4 regions of the Actinoplanes sp. L3-i22 genome follow, and region 1 is predicted to be linked to each of the others. Evidence: riboswitches for the same ligand, from Rfam matches in the RefSeq annotation. Region 1 holds a riboswitch; each other region holds the start of a gene.
What was found. Region 1 has a riboswitch for cyclic di-AMP ahead of L3i22_RS01785 (hypothetical protein). Riboswitches for the same ligand answer to the same signal wherever they lie in the genome.

Region 2: another riboswitch for cyclic di-AMP. It lies ahead of L3i22_RS25335 (C40 family peptidase); the one in region 1 lies ahead of L3i22_RS01785 (hypothetical protein).
Region 3: another riboswitch for cyclic di-AMP. It lies ahead of L3i22_RS54470 (transglycosylase family protein); the one in region 1 lies ahead of L3i22_RS01785 (hypothetical protein).
Region 4: another riboswitch for cyclic di-AMP. It lies ahead of L3i22_RS08515 (C40 family peptidase); the one in region 1 lies ahead of L3i22_RS01785 (hypothetical protein).

The regions. Positions count from the first base shown of each region.
Region 1 is NZ_AP024745.1:383,684-389,164, reverse strand. Features, by position in the region: gene L3i22_RS01790 (ABC transporter ATP-binding protein) at 1-84, shown strand, start outside; gene L3i22_RS01785 (hypothetical protein) at 144-1,181, opposite strand; cyclic di-AMP (ydaO/yuaA leader) riboswitch at 1,187-1,323, opposite strand; cyclic di-AMP (ydaO/yuaA leader) riboswitch at 1,532-1,665, shown strand; gene L3i22_RS01780 (hypothetical protein) at 1,669-2,703, shown strand; gene L3i22_RS01775 (glycoside hydrolase family 65 protein) at 2,773-5,142, opposite strand; gene L3i22_RS01770 (beta-phosphoglucomutase family hydrolase) at 5,157-5,481, opposite strand, start outside.
Region 2 is NZ_AP024745.1:5,685,444-5,690,924, forward strand. Features, by position in the region: gene L3i22_RS25315 (helix-turn-helix transcriptional regulator) at 158-604, shown strand; gene L3i22_RS25320 (hypothetical protein) at 684-1,136, shown strand; gene L3i22_RS25325 (MAB_1171c family putative transporter) at 1,143-2,384, shown strand; gene L3i22_RS25330 (class I SAM-dependent methyltransferase) at 2,395-3,096, shown strand; gene L3i22_RS25335 (C40 family peptidase) at 3,100-3,612, opposite strand; cyclic di-AMP (ydaO/yuaA leader) riboswitch at 3,619-3,768, opposite strand; gene L3i22_RS25340 (YkvA family protein) at 4,048-4,461, opposite strand; gene L3i22_RS25345 (Gfo/Idh/MocA family protein) at 4,494-5,471, shown strand.
Region 3 is NZ_AP024745.1:9,047,858-9,053,338, reverse strand. Features, by position in the region: gene L3i22_RS40685 (GH92 family glycosyl hydrolase) at 1-742, opposite strand, end outside; gene L3i22_RS40680 (hypothetical protein) at 825-1,889, shown strand; gene L3i22_RS54470 (transglycosylase family protein) at 1,905-2,447, opposite strand; cyclic di-AMP (ydaO/yuaA leader) riboswitch at 2,448-2,626, opposite strand; gene L3i22_RS40670 (VOC family protein) at 2,977-3,432, shown strand; gene L3i22_RS40665 (LuxR family transcriptional regulator) at 3,426-5,481, shown strand, end outside.
Region 4 is NZ_AP024745.1:1,844,289-1,849,769, reverse strand. Features, by position in the region: gene rsmH (16S rRNA (cytosine(1402)-N(4))-methyltransferase RsmH) at 1-688, opposite strand, end outside; gene mraZ (division/cell wall cluster transcriptional repressor MraZ) at 838-1,269, opposite strand; gene L3i22_RS08515 (C40 family peptidase) at 2,149-2,931, opposite strand; cyclic di-AMP (ydaO/yuaA leader) riboswitch at 2,986-3,170, opposite strand; gene L3i22_RS08510 (Mur ligase family protein) at 3,585-4,805, shown strand; gene L3i22_RS08505 (type 1 glutamine amidotransferase) at 4,839-5,481, shown strand, end outside.

The DNA.
Region 1 (5,481 bases):
ATCTGGCTGGAGTCCGGCCTGATCCGCGGCGACGGGCCGACCGAGGAGATCCTCCAGCAGTACGAGGCGTACATGCAGAAGTAGGCATCGTCGAAAAAGAGCCCCGGGCCAGTGGCCCGGGGCTCTTTTTGTGGAGTCAACGGCTAGGTCACCGACAGATGTACGTGGTTCGTGTGGTCGGTCGACGGTGTCCCGCCGGCCCCGCTGTACGACTTCCACCCACTGCTCGGCAGCCAGATCCGTTTGAACCAGATCACGTAGAGCACGCCGAGCGTGTCCGAGTTGTGGATGAAGTAGTTCGCCAGGTTCGTGCCGTAGGTCTTGCTGGCACCGGTGGCCACCCCGCCGAAACCGCTCTTGTCGGCGGCGAAGTCACAGGCCCGGCCCTTCGGGTGCTCCCCGCTGTTCTGGTGCCGGAAGCAGGCGACGTACCGGGTGAAACCGGCCTTCTGCGCCTGCTTCATCGCGTACAGCAGACGCGGAGTGATGCAGCCGGTGGTGGTCGGGTCGTCCTCGGTGCACCCGCCGGAGAGGCTGCCGGACGGCTGGTCGGCGTTGGAACTGCTGCCGGAGGAGTCACCCGAGCCACCCGAGTCGGAGCCCTGGTTCGCGTCCTTCAGGGCCTGCTCGGCCTGGATCTTCTTCTTGGCCATCACGTTGACCTGACGCTGCTGCTCGATGATCGTCGCGTCGATCGCCGTCTTGGCCTTGCCCTGATTCTCCCGGGTGGTCCGCAGGTCGGAGATCGCCTGGTTCTGCCGCTCGGCCACGGTGGTCAGCAGCTGGGCGCGGTCCAGGAAGCCGGCCGAGGAGTCCGCGGTGAGCAGCGCGCTCAGCGGTCCGAGCCGGCCCATCGCGTACGCCTGCGCGGCGTACTTGTTGAGCGAGTCCTGCTGCGGACCGATCGCCGCGTCCAACTGCTTGAGGGCGGCGGCGAGCTTGGTCTGCTGCGTCTTGGACGTCTGCAACTTGGTCTTGGCGGTGACGTAACCCTTGGAGGCCTCGTCGAGTTTGTCGAGCAGGGACTTGGTACCGCCCTCACCGTCGTCACCGGACTCCCCGGGGGCGGCAAGGGGCCGGGGTGCCGCGGCCGCCGGTGTGCCGACACCGGCGATCCCGCTTGCGGCGACCAGCAGCGCGAGAACGGCCACCCATCGTCGCCGCGCAGTCACTTGCTGCACTGGCTGCTTCCTTCCGTCGGCCGCCGGCCGGGTTAGCTGACGGGTTCGGGACGAAGGAAATCCCTACCGCTGACGCGGATTCACCCCGGAAGAAATGTGGATCCCCGGCTCGCTGGTTGTTGCGATTAGGCGGCGGTTCCCGGGCGGGAACCGGAACCGACCATACCCACTCGATCGAGGAATCGACAGTTCTCACACTTATTGCAACGGCCCGGTCACGAGTCGTCACGCCATTACGGAACGTCGTCGGAAGGTAACGGCTTTGGTGGTTTTCCTGACCCTGATGCCGAGTGATATCTCAGGTAAACTGGCCGCCGGTCCTGCCAGGACGGCACCGCCCCCGAGTTGCCGGCAGGCCGCCGCCCAATCGTCGAAAGGCGAACCGGGGAACCAGGTAGTTGGGGTGAATCCGCATTACGCGGTAGGGATAGCTTCCGTCCCGAACCCGTCAGCTAACTCGGTCGGCGGTGACTAGGAAGGATTGTTGATGACCGCACGTCCCCGCCGGTGGCTGTTGCTTGCCCTGGCGCCGCTCGTGGCCACCACGATATTCGTGGCACCGGTCACGCCGGCACTCGCCGCTCCGAGCGGCACCTCGTCGACCCCTGCGGAGGGGGACGAGAGCGATGACCTCTCCGATCAGCTCGAGGCGACCAACCGGCGGTTCGTGAACGCCAAGGCCGCGGTCGCCACCTCGAAAAAGAACCAGAAGCTGCTGGCCACCCAGATCGCCGACGCCGAGAAGCGCCGTGACGCGCTGATCCCGGAGGTCAACGCGATCGCCCGCCAGCAGTACGAGTTCGGCACGCTGAACACGCTGAGCTTCCTTCTCCAGGCGAACAACTCGTCGGACTTCATCGAGAAGGCGGTCTCCCTGGAGGAGATCAACAAGCTGCACGACGCGAAGCTGAACGAGCTGAACACCGCTCTCACCACGATCACCGAGAGCAAGACCAAGCTGGACGCCGAGCTGAAGAACCAGACCACCCAGCTCACCATCCAGCAGAAGCAGCACGACTCGGCCGAGGGCCAGCTCGAGCTGCTCGGCGGCGGCACCGGCATCAACAAGACCATCACGAACGGCTTCGTCGACGCGGTCTCCAAGGTCGCGGCCCCGGCGCCGCGCAACTCCGACGGCGGCTTCTCCGCGGAGTCCTGCAACCAGGACGACCCGACGACCGACGGCTGCATCACCAAGCGGACTCTGCACCTCTACCAGGAGGTGAAGAAGGCCGGCTTCAACAGATTCGTCGGCTGCCATCGCAACGGCGGTCCGTTCGAGCATCCCAAGGGCCGGGCCTGCGACTGGTCACTGCAGAAGAGTGGCTTCTCGGTCGCGCACAACGACGACATGATGAGGTACGGGAACGACCTCACCGCGTTCCTGGTCCGGAACGCCGACCGGCTCGGAATATACTACGTGATCTGGTACAAACAGATCTGGTTCCCGGCGACCGGCAACTGGCACGCGTACCACGGTCCGAGTGACCACACCGACCACGTGCACGTGTCCCTGTTGTAGCGCCGCACCGAACATGAAAAAGCCCCCGGTCCTTCGCGGACCGGGGGCTTTCTCGTTGATACCGGAGAATCAGTGGTGCGGCGTGGCCCGCCGCACCGGCGCGCGGCCGGCCGGCTGGGTCGGCGCCGGGCCCACCGGGCCGGCCGACGGGATCGACATGGACACCGGGCGCACCTGGGTGACCTCGATCTCCTTGCCGTGGTGCAGCAGGGTGAGCCGCGCCGAGCCGCCCCCGTTGCGCAGGGAGTAGGTCACCTCGTCGGCGGTGACGTTGACCCGCAGGCGCAGGCCGTGCCAGAGCAGCGAGAAGTCCAGGTTGTTGATCCGGCTGGGCAGCCGCGGCGCGAACGACAGCTGGCCGTTGAAGTCCCGCATCCCGCCCAGGCCGGCGACCAGCGCGATCCACGAGCCGGCCAGCGACGCCACGTGCACGCCGTCCCGCGCGTTCTGGTGCAGGTCGTGCAGGTCCATCAGGGCGGCCTCGCCCAGATAGTCGTGGGCCAGCTCGAGGTGCCCGGTCTCGGCCGCCATCACGGCCTGGATGCAGGCGGAGAGCGACGAGTCCCGGACGGTCCGCGCGTCGTAGTACGCGAAGTTCCGGACCTTCTCCTCCGGGGTGAACGCGTCACCGCGGATGTACATCGCCATCACCAGGTCGGCCTGCTTGACCACCTGCTTGCGGTACAGATCGAAGTACGGGTAGTTCAGCAGCAGCGGGTAACCCTCCGGCGGGGTGTTCTCGAAGTCCCACTCCTGGAGCCGGGTGAAGCCCTCGCACTGCTGATGGACGCCGAGCTCCTTGTCGTACGGGATGTGCACGGCCGCCGCCGCGTCCCGCCAGGAGGCCGCCTCCTCGTCGTCGACCCCGAACCGGCGCGCCAGGTCCGGGTGCCGCTTGCAGGCGTCCACCGCGGTCATGAAGTTCTGCTGCGCCATCAGGTTCGTGTAGATGTTGTCGTTCACGATCGCGGTGTACTCGTCCGGCCCGGTGACGCCGTCGATGTGGAACCGCCCGTGCCGGTCGTGATGACCCAGCGAGCGCCACAGCCGCGCCGTCTCCACCAGCAGCTCCAGGCCGACCTCACGCTCGAAGTCGAGGTCGCCGGTGGCCTGCACGTACCGCCGGACCGCGTCGGCGATGTCCGCGGCGATGTGGAAGCCCGCGGTGCCGGCCGGCCAGTACCCGGAGCACTCCTGGCCACGGATGGTCCGCCACGGGAACGCGGCGCCCTGCAGCCCCAGCGTCTGGGCGCGCTCCCGGGCCAGGTCGAGCGTCGAGTGCCGCCAGCGCAGCACGTCCGCCGCCGCCGAGGGCTGGGTGTAGGTGAGCGCCGGGAGCACGAACGTCTCGGCGTCCCAGAACGTGTGGCCGTCGTACCCCGGCCCGGTCAGGCCCTTGGAGCCGATCGGGCGCTTCTCCGCCCGGGCGCCGGCCTGCAGCGTGTGGAACAGGCCGAACCGGACCGCCTGCTGCACCTCCGGGTCGCCCTCGACGCGGACGTCGGAGTGGTCCCAGAACGCGTCCAGGTACTCCCGCTGCTGCTGGACCAGGCCGTCCCAGCCGTCCAGGCGGGCGCTGGCCAGCGCCGCGCCGACCTGGTCCCGCAGGCCCGGCAGCGAGCGGACGCTGGACCAGCCGTAGGCCGCCAGCTTGACCACGCGCAGCTTCTGCCCCGGCTCCAGGCGGCAGGCCACCGTGGTACGCAGCCAGTCGCCGTGCCCCTCGGTGGTGATCGCGTGCCGGCCCGGCGTCTCCACCAGGTGCTCCATGGCCGCGGCCATCCGCAGGTCACTGACCTTGGTGCGGTGCACCAGCAGGCCGCCGGAGCGCTGCTCCAGCATCTCCTCGGCCTGCAGCGGCTGGGCCAGCACGGCCGCCACCCGCGGGTCCTTGCTGCTCGGCGGCAGCTGCTCGTTCGCCACCAGCTCGGACTGCAGGATCAGCCGGGCCGCGCCGTCCAGCGGCTCGACCTCGTAGAGCATGCCGACCACGGCCCGCTGGGTGAACGAGACCAGGCGCACCGTGCGCAGCCGCACGCCCTGCCCGGACGGGGAGACCCACTCCACGGTCCGCTCCAGCGTGCCGGCCCGCATGTCGAGCACCCGCTCGTGCGAGCGGAGCTCGCCGTAGCGGACGTCGAACGGCTCGTCGTCGACCAGCAGGCGCATCAGCTTCGCGTTGGTCACGTTGACCATGGTCTGGCCCGACTCGGGGAATCCGTACCCACCCTCGGCGTGCGGCAGCGGCCGCAGCTCGTAGAACGAGTTCAGATAGGTCCCGGGCAGGCCGTGCGGCTCGCCCTCGTCCAGATTTCCGCGTATCCCGATATGGCCGTTCGAGAGAGCGAACACCGACTCGGACTGGGCCAGCAGGTCCAGGTCCAGCCGGGTCTCCCGGATGTGCCAGGGGTCGACGGGGTAGGCCCGTTCACGGATCACGGTCGTGCCTCTTCTTAGAGATTGATCAGTTCGGAAAGATCAGTGACAACGACGTCGGCGCCGTTCTCCCGCAGCGCGTCGGCCTGGCCCACCCGGTCCACGCCGATCACCAGGCCGAACCCGCCGGCCCGGCCCGCGGCCACGCCCGCCTGGGCGTCCTCGTAGACCGCGCAGCTCTCCGGCGGAAGGCCGAGGAGCTTCGCGCCGTGCAGGAAGGTGTCCGGCTTCGGCTTGCCGGGCAGGCCCAGCTCGCGCGCGACCACCCCGTCCACCCGGACCTCCAGGAGGTCGGCGATGCCGGCCGCCTCGAGCACGTCTTTGCAGTTGGCGCTCGCCGAC
Region 2 (5,481 bases), 5.3 Mb from region 1:
TCATGGTGCCCAGGAGTTCAGCGGACGCCGGCACCGGAGCGGCGGGCGTGGTGACTCAACTGGCAGTTGAACTTTACGGTTGGTGAGTCTAAACCTACTGTCTGAATAGATTCAACCAGCAGTTGAAATCGGTCTCCGTGGCAGAGAGGCTTCCCCGATGGCGGACACTCCGGGCACCCCCGATCTGGCGCAGCGCCTCAACCGGCTGTTCGACGAGGTCCGCCCGGCCGGGCGCGGCGGGCGGCGGTACACCAACGAGGACGTCGCCGCGGCCGTCAAGGCGATCAACCCGGAGATCCGGGTGGGCGGGGCCTACCTGTCGGCGCTGCGCAACGGGACCAAGCGGCACCCGTCGACCGAGCTGCTCGCCGCGCTGGCCCGCCACTTCGGGAAGCCGATCGCGTATTTCTTCGACGAGCCGGATCCCGAGCCCGGGGCCGACGAACTCGCCCGCCTCGCGGACAACACCCAGGTCCGCCGGCTGGCGCTGCGCGCGCTGGACCTGTCCCCGGAGGGCCTTACGGCGGTCGCCGAGCTGGTCGAGCAGGCCCTGGCGGCCGACCGGCGGCGGCGCACCTCGGAGAAACCGGATCCGGATGTCTAAGCTTGCGATCGGCTGACCTATCAGGACGGACGACGTGGACAGTTTCCGGCGGAGGAAGACGCGCGCGCGGTGCCGCGAGGTGCTCGCGCAACTCGACATCGTCGACCGTCCGTCCCGGCCGCTGAGCCTGGCCGACGTGCGGGACCGGGTCCAGCGCCGGCGCGGGCGGCCGCTGCTGCTGACGCCGATGGTGACCGGCGCGGGCTGGCCCAGCGGCATGTGGGTGGAGACCGAGGACACCGACCTGGTGCTCTTCGACGCGGCCACCAGCGCCCTGCACACCGTCGACATCATCGCCCACGAGATCGGGCACATGGTGCTCGGCCACGAGGGCGCGGTGACCAGCCCGGCCGCCGCCCCGGCGGTGATGCTGCGGACCGGCTTCGCCGATCGTGACGAGCACGAGGCCGAGGTGTTCGCGACCCTGGTGTGCGCCCGCATCGCCGACTACCGGATCCCCGCGCCGGACGACCCGGAGGGTCTGCTGGGCCGGCTGCGGTCGGTTCTGGCCGACCCGCCGGCGGGCGGCTGAGCGCCGGTGGCCTTCCTCGTCGTCGCGCTGCTCGTGGCCGGCAGCGCCGCCTACAAGGTCTGGCAGCTGCGCCGGGCGACCGAGACCACGGCGGTCCGGGCCGGCTACTCGCTGGTGACCTGCCTGCTCGCGCTGGCCGTGGCGCTGGTGCTGCTGTGGCCGCCCGGCGAGGCCGCGGTCGACGCGGTGCTCGGGTCGTCGGCCACGGCGCTGGCCGTCGCCCCGGTCCTGGCCATGATCGCCGCCTGCGGCTACCAGTGCTTCGTGGTCAGCATCGACGATCCGGCGTCGGCCACCCGGCGCATCCGCCTGCGGGTCGGGCTGGTCGCGCTCGCGGTGACCGTGCTGATCGCCGCGGTCGCCGTGACCGGGCCGGCCGGGCATCCGGCGCTGCGCGCGCAGGACCCGGTCAGCTACCGCGACGACCCGTCCGGCGCGGTGGTGTTCCTGGCCTACGTCGGTTACCTGGGGCTGGGCTCGCTGGACGTGGCCCGGCTGGCCGCCCGGTTCACCCGGCTGGGCAGCGCGCCCTTGCTGCGGCTGGGCCTGCTCATGGTCACCGGCGGCACCTACCTCTCCGGCCTGTACGCGGTGGTGAAGCTGGGCGGGTTCGCCGCCGGGCTGGTGCTCGACCGCAATCTCGACGTGGCCACGTCCGAGGCCACCCGGCCGCTGGTGATCGTCAGCGCGCTGCTGATCAGCATCGGGTCGACCCTGCCGTCGTGGGGCGGGTCGGTCGGCGTGCACCGGCCGGCCGAGTGGGTCGGCTCGTACCTGTCGTATCAGGCGCTGCGGCCGCTGTGGGAGGCGTTGTACGAGGTCAAGCCACAGATCGCGCTGCATCCGTATACCCGCTGGGCGGACCGGCTGCTCCCCGGCGATCTCCGGTTCCGGCTCACCCGGCGGGTGGTGGAGATCCGCGACGGGCTGCTCCTGCTGCGGCCGTACCGGACAGTCGAGTCGCACGCCACGGCCACCGAGCTCGCCGGGCGGGCGGGCCTGCACGGCGTCGAGCTGGCGGCCACGGTCGAGGCGGTCGAGATCGCGCTGTCGTTGCGGGCCCTGAGCCGGGCCGACCGCGGCGGGCCGGCGACCGCGCCCGAGCCGGCCACCACCGACTTCGACGGCGTGACGGCCAGCATGCGCGAGGAGGTGCAGTGGCTGACCCGGGTCACCCAGGCCTTCCGGCGTTCGCCGGCCGTCCGGGATGCCGCCGGCAGCCGGTCGGCGCAGCCCGCCGGCAGGTAGCCTCGGCCAGGTGTTCTCACCTCAAGGGCCGTCACTGCGGGAACTGTGTGTCCAGGCGCTGTCCTCGGTCGAACGCGGCTACGACTTCCTGGCTCCGAAGTTCGACCACACGCCGTTCCGTACCCCGGACCCGGTCCTGGAGGCGAGCGTCCGGGCGCTGGCCGAGTTCGGGCCGTTCGACCGGGGGCTGGACGTCTGCTGCGGCACCGGCGCCGGGCTGACCGCCCTCGACCGGCTGTGCCGGGAGCGGATCACCGGCGTCGACTTCAGCGCCGGGATGCTCGGCGAGGCGCGCGCCGCGGTCCCGTCCGCCACGCTGGTGCGGGCCGACGTGCGGGCGCTGCCGTTCACCGCCGGCTTCGACCTGGCGGTGACGTTCGGGGCGCTCGGGCACTTCCTGCCCTCGGAGCGGCCGGCGCTGTTCGAGGGGGTGTACCGCGCGCTGCGGCCCGGCGGGCTGTTCGGCGTCGCGCTCGGCGAGCTGCCCGCGCGGACCACCCGGGCCTACTGGACGAGTCTCGGGTTCGACCTGGCCATGGTGGTCCGCAATACCGTGGTGGCGCCGTCCTTCGTCATGTACTACCGCACCACCACGGTCCCGACCGTCCGGCGGGACCTGCGGGCGGCCGGGTTCACCGTGGAGACCGTCGACCTCACCGTCGAGGCCGACGATCTGCGGTTCGCCCTGCTGCTCGGCCGGAAGCCGGAGTAGCGGTCAGGTCAGGCGCCGGACCACGTAGTTGCTGGTCCAGATCTTCTGCTTGGTGATGGTCTTGCCGGCCCGCGGCGCCGCCCACATCTGGCCGCCGCCGGCGTAGATGCCGGCGTGGAAGCCGTACGAGCCGTTGCGCAGGATGATCAGGTCACCGGGCCGGGCCGCGGACCTGCTGACCGCCCGGCCGTACCGCTGCTGCAGGTCTGCCTTGTGCGGCAGGCTCTTCCCGGTGGTCTTCCGGTAGACGTACATGGTGAAGCCGGAGCAGTCGAAGCGGTTCGGCCCGGACGCCCCGAACAGGTAGGGCTTGCCGCGGTGCCGGGCCGCCTCGGTGACGACCCGGAGCCCGGCCAGTTGCGACCTGGCGGCCACGGTCCGGCCGGTCGTGGGCAGGGCCCGGGTGACCGCGACGGCCGCCGGGGCGGCGACGGCGGTCTGCGGGACGCCGAGCCCGCCGGTGAGCAGGCCGAAGCCCACGGACAGGGCGATCGTGTGGAAGGTACGAACGTGCACGGTGACTCGGTCCCTCCGGCACGCCTGCGAGGTTAGCTGTCGGGTTCGGGCGGGAAGGATTGCCCGGCCGCGATGGCGGCTTCACCCCGAGGTCCGCTTCCGGACCGATGTGTGGTTCCCCCGTCCCCGCCCCCGAATGCCTGATGACTGGTCAGTGCGGTTCGTGCGGCCGGATCGGGGCAGGGCTCGGCGTGATCCGGATCGACACGAGCGGTGAGCCGTTGCCCGCCGCTCCTCCTTGATAGCCCGCCCTCCGGCGCCGTCCCTTATGTAGCGACGGTCACCCTGAGTGACGACAAGGCCAAACGGTGTCCGATTTGCACGGGAGACGCGAACTATGCGGAATCGCTCCGCTCATGGACGGTCACGCAGGGCCGTTGTCGATCTGTGAAGCGGGACACTCCGGGAGCCGACCCGTAAGGATGACCCGGCCGCTCACCCGCGGAGTCCGGTGAGGCGGCTGAGCGCGGCGAAACCGTCCTCGGTGCCGGGCCAGTTCCGGCGGACGGCGTCCAGCCCGGCGCGGCGCACGGTGGAGCGCAGCACGGCGACCACGATGATCGCGTCGTCGGCGTAGCCGAGCACCGGGATGAAGTCCGGGATCAGGTCGAACGGGATCGCCAGGTAGGCGAGCAGCAGGCCGAGCCGGATCCGGACCCCGCGCGGCAGGGTCCGGTCGCCGGCCAGGCGGGTCAGCAGTCGCAGCAGGTCGGGCAGCAGCCGGAGCGCCTCGGTGAGCTGCGCCTTCCCGGGTTTGGCGACCAGCAGGGCGACCAGCGCCGCGAGCCACACGACCAGCAGAGCCACGCCGACGCTGATCAGCGTCTGCCACCACCACGCCATGGTCATCCGTCCTTCCGGGTCCACATAGACTGCGCCGCATGAGAATCGGTGTGCTCGGAGCGGCCCGGATCGCGCCGGCCGCGCTCATCCGGCCCGCTCGGCTGGTGGACGGTGTCGAGGTCGCCGCGATCGCGGCCCGGGACCGTGGCCGGGCCGCCGAGTTCGCCACCGAGCACCGTATCCCGGTGGTCCACGACAGCTACGCCGAACTGCTGGCCGATCCGACATTGCACGCGGTCTACGTCCCGCTGCCGAACGGGCGGCACGCGCGGTGGATCCTGGCCGCGCTGGAGGCGGGCAAGCACGTGCTGGCCGAGAAGCCGCTGACCGCGAACGCGGCGCAGGCCCGCGAGGTACAGGCCGCCGCCGAGCGGACCGGCCTGGTCGTGATGGAGGCGTTCCACTATCGCTATCACCCGCTCGCGGCGCGGATGAGGGCGATCGCGCACGGCGGCGAGCTGGGGCGGATCCGCAGCGTCGAGACGTCGATGTGCTTCCCGCTGCCGAAGTTCGACGACATCCGGTACGACTACGACCTGGCCGGCGGGGCGCTGATGGACGCCGGCTGCTACGCCGTGCACTGCCTGCGCCTGCTGTCGCCCGGCGAGCCGAAGGTCGTCGCCGCCCGGGCGCTGACCACCCGGCGCGACCCGCGGGTCGACCGGGCGATGACCGCCGACTTCGAGCTGGGCGACGGCGCCCGGGGCCGGATCCGCGCCTCGCTGTGGTCGTCGGCGCTGTTCAGCCTGCGGGCCAAGGTGGTCGGCGAGCACGGCGAGATGGTGGTCGACAACTATGCGATGCCGCACGTGTTCCACCGGTTCCGGGTGGCGTCCGACGGGCAGAAGCGGGGCGAGCGGATCGACGGCTCCACGACGTACGTCCATCAGTTGAAAGCCTTTGACGAAGCGACCCGGAACCGGTCGGCGAACCTCACGCCGCCGCAGGATTCCGTCGTCACCATGTCGCTGATCGACGACATCTACCGGGCGGCGGGCCTTCCGATCCGGGAGTGAGCACGCGTTA
Region 3 (5,481 bases), 3.4 Mb from region 1:
ACGTCCCGAACGAGGCGAACGGCTTGTCGTAGGTCGTCGAGAAGTACGCCTTGTAGGTGTTGCCCACGTCGCACACGTCGGCGCCGAACATCCAGCCGGAGACCGTCCGGGTCGCCGGGTCGATGGTGATCTCGCTGCCGAACGACCGGTTGTTCTGCCCCGAGACGTCCAGGATGAGCGTCGCCTTGTCGGTGAAGGCGAATCGGCTCACCGAGGTCCGCGCGGTGGCGGTCAGCTCCGCGGTCACCCCGTTGTCCAGCCCGACCTTGTAGTAGCCCGGCTGCGACACCTCGTTGGCGTGGTCGAAGCCCAGGTAGTAGCCCTTGACGTCGGCCGACGGATTGACCGGCAGGACATCCCCGGCGTACGGGATGGTGGGGAACTCGTAGCCGCCGAACCGCCCGGTGCACCCGGTGCCGGAGTAGCGGGTCATCCCGAATCCGCGGATCAGGCTCGCGGTGTATTCGTATCCGCCCTTCTCGCCGACCTGCGCGTTGCCCGCCTTGTACGTGGTCGGGCTCGGCTGCACCATGCCGAACGGCACCGCCGCGCCGGGGAACGTGTTGCCGTACGCGTCGTTGCTCTTGTTCTGCGTGGTGTCCAACTCGGTGCCGATGAACTGGTTCACCGCGTCGAAGGCGGACAGCTCCGCGGCGGAGGCGGGCACGGCCAGCGCTGTCAGGGACAGCACCGGCCCGAGCGTCGCGGCCAGCAGCGCCCTTCTGGACGGAAAGCTAATCATTTCGATGATCCTGCTGTCCGGAAAGGACCGGCGCATGTCGATAAGTCATCGCGCAAGCGTCGCCCGAGTAAGATCGCATAGCGTGAGCCGCCTGATCCTCGATGAGAACACCGGCATCGATGGGCGCGGAATCCACAGCTCGGAGACGGTCGCCGAGTGGCAGGAGCCCGGCGATCGGGCCGGCTGGGCCGCCGAGGACTGGCAGCCCGAGCCGGAGGTCGTCGCCCACGCCGCGCTCGGCCCGTGGGAGGCCGTGCTCGCCCGGGTCGGCCGCCACGCGCAGCTCGGCGTCCGGCGCGACGGCGCCCGGCCGGCCTGGCACGGCCTGAGCAAGTCCCCCGGCGACATGAACCGCGGCATGGTCGGCGCCACCCTGCTCGCGCCGCACCGGCTCGCCGACGTCACCGCGGTGACCCGGGGCGAGGAGTTCACCGGCGTGCAGGTCCAGGGCGCCCGCCGGGTGCAGCAGCTGGTCGTCCCGCGGATCGTCGAGCATCCGCCGGGGGAGGAGATGGAGCCCGCCGAGGCCCGGCAGGCGGTCGGCGCCCCGGCCGCGCAGGCCCCGGCCGCGCCGCTCGACCTGCCCGAGGAGCTGACCGCCGAGCTGCTGCGGCGGTTGCGCCGCCGGCCCGCCGAGGTGGTCCGGATCGCGGTCGGGCTGCGGGTCGCCGAGACCTGGGAGCTCGCCGACGGCTTCCAGGTGCCGATCCTCTACGACGTGGCGCCGGGAATCCGGCAGGGGTACGTCGTCGACGACGTCACCGGCGTCGCGCACAGCACCCTGCAGGCCTGCCGCAACCACCACCTGGCCGGCCGGCTGGACTGGTGCACGCACTGCCTGCGCTCGACCTGCCCGGCCTGCCCGGAGGCGGTCCGCCCGTGCCGGCTGTGCCAGGGCGCGGCCTGCGGCGACTGCGTCGTCACCGAGGACGGCCGCTGCCGCGCGTGCGCTGCCCTGACCAAGGTCGGCATGTTCGCCCGCGCGAAGTACGGCGTCTCTGCGGGCGGCAAGGCCTGGCACGGCGAGTCCGCGAACGTTCAGGTCACGGTCCGCCGGCAGGGCAACTGGTGGACGCTGGAGCGCTGGGACCGCAACGGCCGGGTCACCGTTCAGCTGGATCCGGGGATCAGCCGGTACCTCGGATGACCCGGCCGCGCCGGATCAGAGCTTGATCCGCTGACCGGGATAGATCCGGTTCGGCGAGCTCAGCACCTTCTTGTTGACCTTGTAGAGCGTGCGCCAGCCGCCCTTGACGTGGTAGCGCGCGGCGATCTTGGCGAGCGTGTCGCCGGACTTGACGACGTAGGTCTTCCCGTTCGACTTCGTGGACTTCTTGGTGGTCTTCTTCTTCGCCGGCGAGGAGATCTTCACGCCGGCCTTCTTGCCGCACACCGGCCACGGGCTCAGGCCCCGCTTGGCGTACAACTTCTTCGCGATCGCGATCTGCTCGGCCTTGGTGGCCTTGTCCGCGGTCTTCGCGTACTTCCCGCCGCCGTTCGCCGTCCACGTGCTGCGGCTGAACTGCAGGCCGCCGTAATACCCGTTACCGGTGTTGATGTGCCACCTGCCGCCGGACTCGCACTGCGCGAGCTTGTCCCAATTGACACTTGCGGCGCTGGCCGGGGCCGCCGGGGCGAGGATGACTCCGCCCGCGAGAATCAGGCCGAGGGCAGCAAGGCGCGTTCGTCTACCGATCCGAGACATGGGTTTTCTCCTCGACGCCTGCGAGGTGAGCTGTCGGGTTCGGGCAGAGTGGCCCGGCCGCGTCACACGCGGCTTCACCCCGAGGCGCGAGCTCCAACATCGCGCCGGAAGTGGGTCCCCCGCTCCTGCCTTTCGATTCGTGTCCGTGGATCGGCGGCAGGATTCGGCGGACCGTCCACAGTGCCCGCCATCGCGGGACGACCGACGGTAACCACACCGGCGGCCCATCGACCAAGTTTTTCGCCCCGGATAGTGACGCTCTTCACGCTATTCGACCGATTTGATCTTGTTCGTGCCGGATAAAACCCAAAAAACAACGGCATTTGCTTGGGTACGACGACAAGCGCGCCCGAGTCAGCCGCATACCCGCCGTGATCGCCCGGGTACCCGGGCACCGAAGGCCAGGGCAAGTCCCGGGCTCGATCAGTCGGACCGGCGGGCCAGTATTTGCGCCATGCGAACCTTCGATGTGGTGGTGATCGCCCCCGGCGTTCCGCGCGGCACCGCCCGTTTCCGCGGGATCTGAGCCATGCACTATCGGCTGGAGCTGATCGCGGTGCCGGTGACCGATATCGATCGGGCCAAGCGGTTCTACAACCAGCTCGGCTGGCGCGAGGACCTCGACTACGTGTGCGGCCCGGACTACCGGGTGGTGCAGTTCACCCCGCCCGGCTCGCCCTGCTCGATCGCGTTCGGGACCGGGATCGGCACCGCCGCGCCCGGCTCGATGGAGAACGTGCACCTGATCGTCCGCGACATCGAGGAGGCCCGCGCCGAGCTGACCGGCCGGGGCGTGCGGGTCAGTGAGATCTTCCACGACGCGGACGGCGTGTTCCACCATGCGGGCACCGAGAAGCGGGTACCGGGCCTGTATCCAGGGCGTTTGTCCTACGGGTCGTTCGCCTCGTTCACCGATCCGGACGGCAACGGCTATCTGCTGCAGGAGGTCACCGAACGGGCGCCAGGTACGCTCCCAGCGTGCTGAGCTCAGTCGGACTCCGAGGCCGGTCCCGCGAACGTGACCAGCTCGAACGCTTGATCCGCGACGTCCGATCGGGCCAGAGCCGGGTCCTGGTCCTGCGCGGCGAGGCCGGCACCGGCAAGTCCGCGCTGCTCGACTACCTGGTCGGGCAGGCCCCGGCCACCCGGGTCGTCCGTGCCGCCGGCGTCGAGCCGGAGACCGAGCTGGCCTACTCCGCGCTGCAGCAGCTGGTCGCGCCGCTGCTGCCGTACCTGGACCGGCTCCCCGAGCCGCAGCGGGTCGCGCTCTCCACCGCGTTCGGCCTCAGCGCCGGCCAACCGCCCGAAGCGCTGCTGATCGGCCTGGCCGTGCTCGGCCTGCTCGCCGAGGCCGCCGTCGACCAGCCGCTCGTCGTGGTCGTCGACGACGCGCAGTGGCTGGACCGGATGTCCGAGGTGATCCTGACCTTCGTGGCCCGCCGGCTCGACGCCGAATCCGTCGCCCTGGTCTTCGCGGCCCGCACCCCGGCCGACGACACCCTGCTCACCGGCCTGCCCGAACTGCTCGTCGAAGGCCTGCCGGAAGCCGACGCCCGGGCGCTGCTGGACACCGTACTGCCCGGCCTGGTCGACGCCCGGGTCCGCGACCGGATCGTCGCCGAGACCCGCGGCAACCCGCTGGCCCTGCTCGAACTGCCCCGCGAGATGGACCCGGCCTTCGGCTTCGGCATCCCGGCCGCCACCACCACGGCGAGCCACCTCTTCGGCATCCCGGCGGCGACCACCGTGGCGAGCCACCTCGAGGACGGCTTCAAACGGCGGATCGCGGCGCTGCCCGCGGCCAGCCGCACCCTGCTGCTGGCCGCCGCCGTCGAACCGGTCGGCAACGTGCCGCTGCTCTGGCGCGCCGCCGAGCAACTCGGCGTCAGCCCGGACGCGGCCGGCCCAGCCGAAGCCGCCGGCCTGGTCGAGATCGGCGCCCGGGTCCGCTTCCGGCACCCGCTGGCCCGCTCCGCCGCCTGGCACGGCGCCGACCCGGCCGAACTGCGCGCCGTGCACCGCGCGCTGGCCGAGGTCACCGACGCCGCCGAGGACCCGGACCGGCGCGCCTGGCACCGCGGGCACGCCGCGATCGGCCCCGACTCGTCGGTCGCCGCGGAGCTGGAGAACTCGGCCGGCCGCGCGCTCGCCCGCGGTGGGCGCGCCGCCGCGGCCGCGTTCCTGGAACGGGCCGCCGAACTCACCCCGGAACCCGGGCCGCGCGCCTCCCGGCTGCTGGCCGCGGCCACGGCCCGGCTCGCCTCGGGTGCCGCGGCGCTGGTCCCCGGCCTGCTCGCGGCGGTGGAGCAGGAGCCGCTCGACGCGATCCAGCAAGCCACCGTGGAGCGGCTCCGGGCCCAGATCGCGTTCGTGCTGAACACCGGGCGCGAGATCGTGCCGCCGCTGCTGGCCGCCGCGGCCCGGCTGGAGAGCCTGGATCCGGTCGCCGCCCGGGAGACCTATCTGTCCGCGGTCGGCGCGGCGATCAACGCCGGCCGCCTCGGCGGCGACGACCTCCGCCACGCCGTCAACGCCGCCGCCAACTCCCTCTCCGCAGGCTCTCTCCCCGCAGGCTCTATCGCCGCTGGTTCCTACGCCGCAGCCGATCCCCTCGCCGCCGGCTCCTTCTCCGCGGCCGACGCTCTCCCCGCCGGCACCCGCCCCGCTGCCGCCGGCCCTCCCGCCGCCGCTGACTCTCTCGCCGCCGCTGCCGTCGGCCCTCCCGCCGCTGCCGCTGACTCTCTCGCTGCCACTGCCACCGCCGCTGCCACCGCCACCGCCGCCGCTGCCACCGCCACCGCCGCCGCGGCCGGCGCTGGCGCTGAGCCGGCTGGGCTGCTGCTCGCGGCGCTGATCATCTGGGTGCGGGACGGGCACGCGGCCGCCGTCCCCGCGTTCCAGCGGGCCCTCGCCGCGGTCCCCGCCGACAACGAACTCGACCTGCTCTGGCTCACCGGAATGATGGTCCACGAGGTCTGGGACGACGAAGCGTTCCAGGACCGCACCGAACAGGCCGTCACCTTCGCCCGCGCCG
Region 4 (5,481 bases), 1.5 Mb from region 1:
TGGCGTCCTTGATCAGCTCCGCCAGCCGGGCCGTCGAGACGATCCGGGCCTTCGCCCGCTCCCGCACGATCGACGAGACCACCCGCGGGGCGAACTTCTCCTCGCCGTACTGCCGGAGGATGCGGACCAGCGCACCCGGCTCGTACGTGTTGACGACCTCTTCCGCGGTGATCCCGCGGGACTGGTCCATCCGCATGTCCAGCGGGGCGTCCTGGGCGTAGGCGAACCCGCGGTCCGCCTCGTCCAGCTGCAACGAGGAGACGCCCAGGTCGAACAGCCCGCTGTCGATCGCCGGGATCCGCAGCTCGTCGAGCACCCGGGGCAGCTCGTGGTAGACGGCGTGCACCAGATGGATCCGCTCCTCGAAGCGGGCGAGCCGGTGCCGCGAATGGGCCAGCGCCTCGGTGTCCCGGTCCAGTCCGATCAGGACCGCCTCCGGGAACCGCTCCAGCACCGCCTCGGCGTGCCCACCGAGACCCAGCGTGAAGTCGACGTGCACCGCGCCGGGCCGGGCCAGAGCCGGGCCGAGCAGATCGAGGCACCGTTCCAGCAGCACCGGAACGTGCGTGCCGCGCGGCTCCCCCATGTCGACCCCCATTGACCCACCCGTTCGCGTTTCACACTCGGTTGTTACCAATATCGCTGCCCGTTCCGGCCCGGCCGCCCGTCCGTACCGCCAGATCCCCATCCGCTCTGTCCGTGCCCCGGTGAACCCGGACCCGGACACGCGCCTGGCGCCGGGGAAGAGGCGCCAGGAGCGGGAGCGGCTGGAGATCTCGCAGTACGGCAGCAGTGGCGTCCGGGCCGCACTCCCAGCGGCCCACCGAGTGCCACGCCCTACAGTCCGCCGGGCAGCACCCCCTCCTCGATGTCGGCGAACTCCTGCTCGCTCGCCGAGAGGTAGTCGTCCCAGGACTGCTTGTCCCAGATCTCGACCCTGGTGCTGGCCCCGATCACCACGAGATCCCGGCCGAGACTCGCGTACTCCCGCAGATGTGCGGGGATGGTGACCCGGCCCTGTTTGTCGGGAACCTCGTCGTGCGCGCTGGCGAAGAAGACCCGGCTGTACGCCCGCGCCGGCTTGTTGGTCACCGGCGCCTCGCGCAGCTGGCCCGCGATGCGCTGGAACTCCGGCATCGGGAACACGTACAGACAGCGTTCCTGTCCTTTGGTGATCACGACACCTCCCGCCAGCTCGTCGCGGAACTTCGCCGGGAGGATCAGCCGGCCCTTTTCGTCCAGCCGGGGGGTATGCGTGCCGAGGAACATCCGGCCCCCACCCCCTTGCCGTGGCGGTTTACCCCTTCGCGGAGGGGGCGGACCGCCTGTCAACTCGGGCCGGCAGGCTCCGCGGGTCGAGTCCCATGGTTCGGTTCCTCGGTCCTGCCACTGGGCCCCACTCTACTCCACTTCCCTCCACCTGCAACCCGAAAGCGAGTGCTCGCGAGCTGTTTTCGCGGACGTAATCCCAGTTCACAGGGGGTGGCTCGAAGTGGAGGGCGCGAGCATGATCCACGAGGTCCGGTTTCCGACATCCGGCGCACGAGGTTCGATAAGTCCCGCGCAAACCGGCCGAAAACCCCCTGGTGGAGGGATTCACCCGCGGGTGGGGAGGAAAGTGGAGCGCCGCGAGGGAGGAAAGTGGAGCCCACGAGCGGCGACTGTGGAGCGCGCAATCCCTCCACAAACACCCCCCAGCCGCGCCGCCGCCCTCGGCTCGACCGCGGCGGCGCCGCCGGCTCTGCGGCGGCTCCTGGCGGTGACCGCCCGCACCGCCGGCAGCGTGATCGAGGCCGCCGGCTGCGGCAAAGACCTGCTGGCGCTCAGGCCCATTCCCGCGCCGCGAGGCAGCCCTCAACGCCGGCCGAGACCGGCGGCCGGCGATCAGGGCTGCTTTCGGCGGCGCGAGGCAGCCCCACCCGCCCGGCCGGGCGGGTGGGAACGCCAGTGGGGCGCGACCCCGGGTTCGGGTCGCGCCCCACTGGCGTTGTCCCTTATTTACTTGGTGCTGTCCGCCGAATACGTCCGGCGAGACCTCCAGCAGCCAGGCCCCGCCCGCCGTCAACCACCCGGCGGATCACTGCCCGGCGTCAGCCGTCACGGCGGCGAACCGCCGCCCGGCAGGCGCGCCGAGCGGATCGACCCCGATCAGGCGGCGACCAGACGACGTACGACGTAGTTGCTGCCGTAGATCTTGTGCTTGCCGACCCGGGCGCCGGTGTGCGGCGAGTCGTACATGTACCCACCACCGGCGTAGATGCCCGCGTGGTACCCGTACGACCCCGACCGGAAGATGATCAGGTCGCCGACCTTCTTGCTCGACTTGCTGACCGCCTTGCCGTACTTCTGCTGGCTGTTCGCCTTGTGCGGCAGCGACTTGCCGGCCGCCTTCTTGTAGACGTACTTGGTGAACCCGGAGCAGTCGAAGCGCTTGGGCCCGGCGGCGGCGAACTTGTACAGCGCGCCGGTGTGCGACTTCGCCTCGGCCAGCACCTTCGCGCCGCTGGCCTTGATCGACACCTTCTTGCGGATGCTCGTGAACTGCGTGTACCCGGACCCGGTGAAGACGGTCCGGATGTAGATCGCCGACTTCGGCTTGGACGTGAGCGTGACCGTCCCGGTCTTGGACGTGTCGGTGTCCAGGTTCGCCCACTTGCCGTTGCGGTACCCCTGCAGGCGAACGGTGCCCTTGGCGATCTTCCCGGTACGTGGGTCGATGACCTTGGCGGTGACCTTGAGAGTCGAACCCCAGGCGAGGTTCAGGGTGTTGACCCGGTAGGTCAACGTGGGCTTCACCGCAGCCGACTCGGCGGCGGTGGTCGCGGTTTGCGCGGTGGGTGTCGTCGCCGCGGACGCGGGTGACGAAGCCATCAGCTGGCCGGCGCAGAGGCAGAACCCCAGAGAAAGTGCCGCGGTGGTGGCACCGGACATGCGACGGCTGCGGCTCGCGCGGTGGCGGCCCGAACGGTGTTCGTGCACGGTCAGGTTTTCCCTCCGGCACGCCTGCGAGGTTAGCTGTCGGGTTCGGGCGGGAAGGCTTGCCCGGCCACCGTGTGGTGGCTTCACCCCAAGGTCCTGCCTCCGCGTCGTCGGGTGGGACGGCGCGGCGCGGACCGGGTATTGGTTCCCCCGTCCCTGCCCCCTGATGCCTTAGTCAGCGTTTCTGTTCGTGCAGGTGGTCGCGTCCACCGGTCCGGGGCAGGGCTCGGCGTGAACCGGTTGAGCGCGAACCGGCGAGCGGATGCCGCCGGTGAATCTTTGGTACCCGACTTCGCCCATGAACGTTAGACGCCGTCTCGTCACTGTGCGTAGTTGGCACACTGGCCCCTGTCCAGTTTGTTACCTCCGCGAGACAAATGTCATCGCGCTTCGTAGTCGACCGCACACGCACTGTCGATCACCCCCAGTGAACCAGAACACACAAAAACTCAGGTGGTAACCCGTTCGTGATCGCGGAACGTCAACCATCGGCGCAAACGTGGTAACCCGTTCGGACTACCCGGCCTGGTCCGGTGATCCAGGCCTTCCGGCAACTCGACGTAACCCTCGGGTCCGGTACCCTCGCTGGCGTGACGGACGGGAAGATGCCTCTACGGGCCATTGTCGCGACCACCGCGTCGAAGACGGCGGCCGCGCTCTCCAGGGCCGCGGGACGCGGCGACGGGTCGGTGATCGGCGGCTGGATCGGTCTCAAGATCGATCCGGACCTCCTGGCCCACCTGGCGTCCGGCCGTGCCGTGGCGCTCGTGTCCGGCACCAACGGCAAGACCACCACGACCCGGCTCACCGCGGCCGCGCTCGGCGTGCTCGGCCGGGTCGCCACCAACGGGTACGGCGCGAACATGCCCACCGGGCACACCTCGGCGCTGGCGAAGGAGGGGCACACCCCGTTCGCGGTGCTGGAGACCGACGAGCACTACCTGCCCCAGGTGATCCAGGCCACCCGGCCCAAGGTGGTCGCGCTGCTCAACCTCTCCCGGGACCAGCTGGACCGGGCGAAGGAGGTGGCGATGATGGCGCAGCTGTGGAAGACCGCGCTCGCCGGCCACCCCGAGATCAAGGTGGTGGCGAACGCGGACGACCCGATGGTCGTCTGGGCGGCCAGCTCCAGCCCGCAGAGCACCTGGTTCAGTGCCGGCCAGCGCTGGCACGACGACTCGTTCGTCTGCCCGGAGAGCGGGCACCCGATCGAGCGGGCCAACGGCGACTGGTGGTGCACCGGCTGCCCGCTCCGCCGCCCGGCCCCGCAGTGGGTGGTCGAGGAGGACGGCGTCATCGACCCGCGCGGCGACTGGCACCTGGTCAAGCTGCAGCTCCCCGGCAAGGTCAACCTGGGTAACGCGGCCACCGCGCTCGCGGTCGCCGGCGAGTTCGGGGTTCGCCCGATCGAGGCGCTGCCCCGCCTCTCCCGGGTCACCTCGATCGCCGGGCGGTACGCGCAGGTCGACCGGGACGGCCGCAACATCCGCCTGCTCCTGGCGAAGAACCCGGCGAGCTGGCTCGAGGCGTTCGACATGGCCGACCAGGCGCCGACCCTGCTCTCGATCAACGCGCGGGACCCCGACGGTCTGGACACCTCCTGGCTGTGGGACGTCGACTTCGCCCCGCTGCGTGACCGGCCGGTGCTGATCACCGGTGACCGGGCGTACGACCTGGCCGTCCGCCTCCAGGTGAACCAGGTCCCGTTCCAGCACGTACACACCTTCGACGAGGCGCTGGCGCAGGTGCCGCCGGGCCGTCTCGAGGTGATCGCCAACTACACGGCGTTCCAGGACATCCGAGCCGGGCTCGACCGTGTCAACTGAGCCGTTCCCGCACCGTAGGACAGAGGTCCAGAGATGAACGACAGCACGCTGCGGATCGTGTGGATCTACCCCGATCTGCTGTCGACCTACGGCGACCGGGGCAACATGCTGATCCTGGCGCACCGGGCGGCCGCGCGCGGCATCCCGGTGGAGACCTACGAGGTCCGCTCGGACATGCAGATGCCGACCACCGCCGACATCTACCTGATCGGCGGCGGTGAGGACGGCCCGCAGGCGCTCGCCGCCCAGCGGCTGATCACCGACGGCGGTCTGCACCGGGCCGTCGCCCAGGGTGCTTCGGTTCTGGCCATCTGCGCGGGTTACCAGCTGTTCGGTCACTCGTTCTTCGCCAAGGGGACCAAATGTGCCGGGCTCGGTCTGCTCGACATCAACTCCGACCGCGGTGAGACCCGCGCGGTCGGCGAGCTCCGCGGCGACATCGATCCGCGGCTCGGGCTCCCCCCGCTGACCGGTTTCGAGAACCATGGCGGCCGCACCCACCTGGGCGCGCACGCCGCGCCGCTGGCCCGGGTGACCGGTGGCATCGGCAACGACGGCCAGACCGAGGGAGCCTGGGCCGGGAAGATCATCGGGACCTACAGTCACGGTCCGGCGCTGTCTCGCAACCCAGCGCTAGCCGATCTGCTACTGCGTTGGTCCACCGGCGCGGATAGGC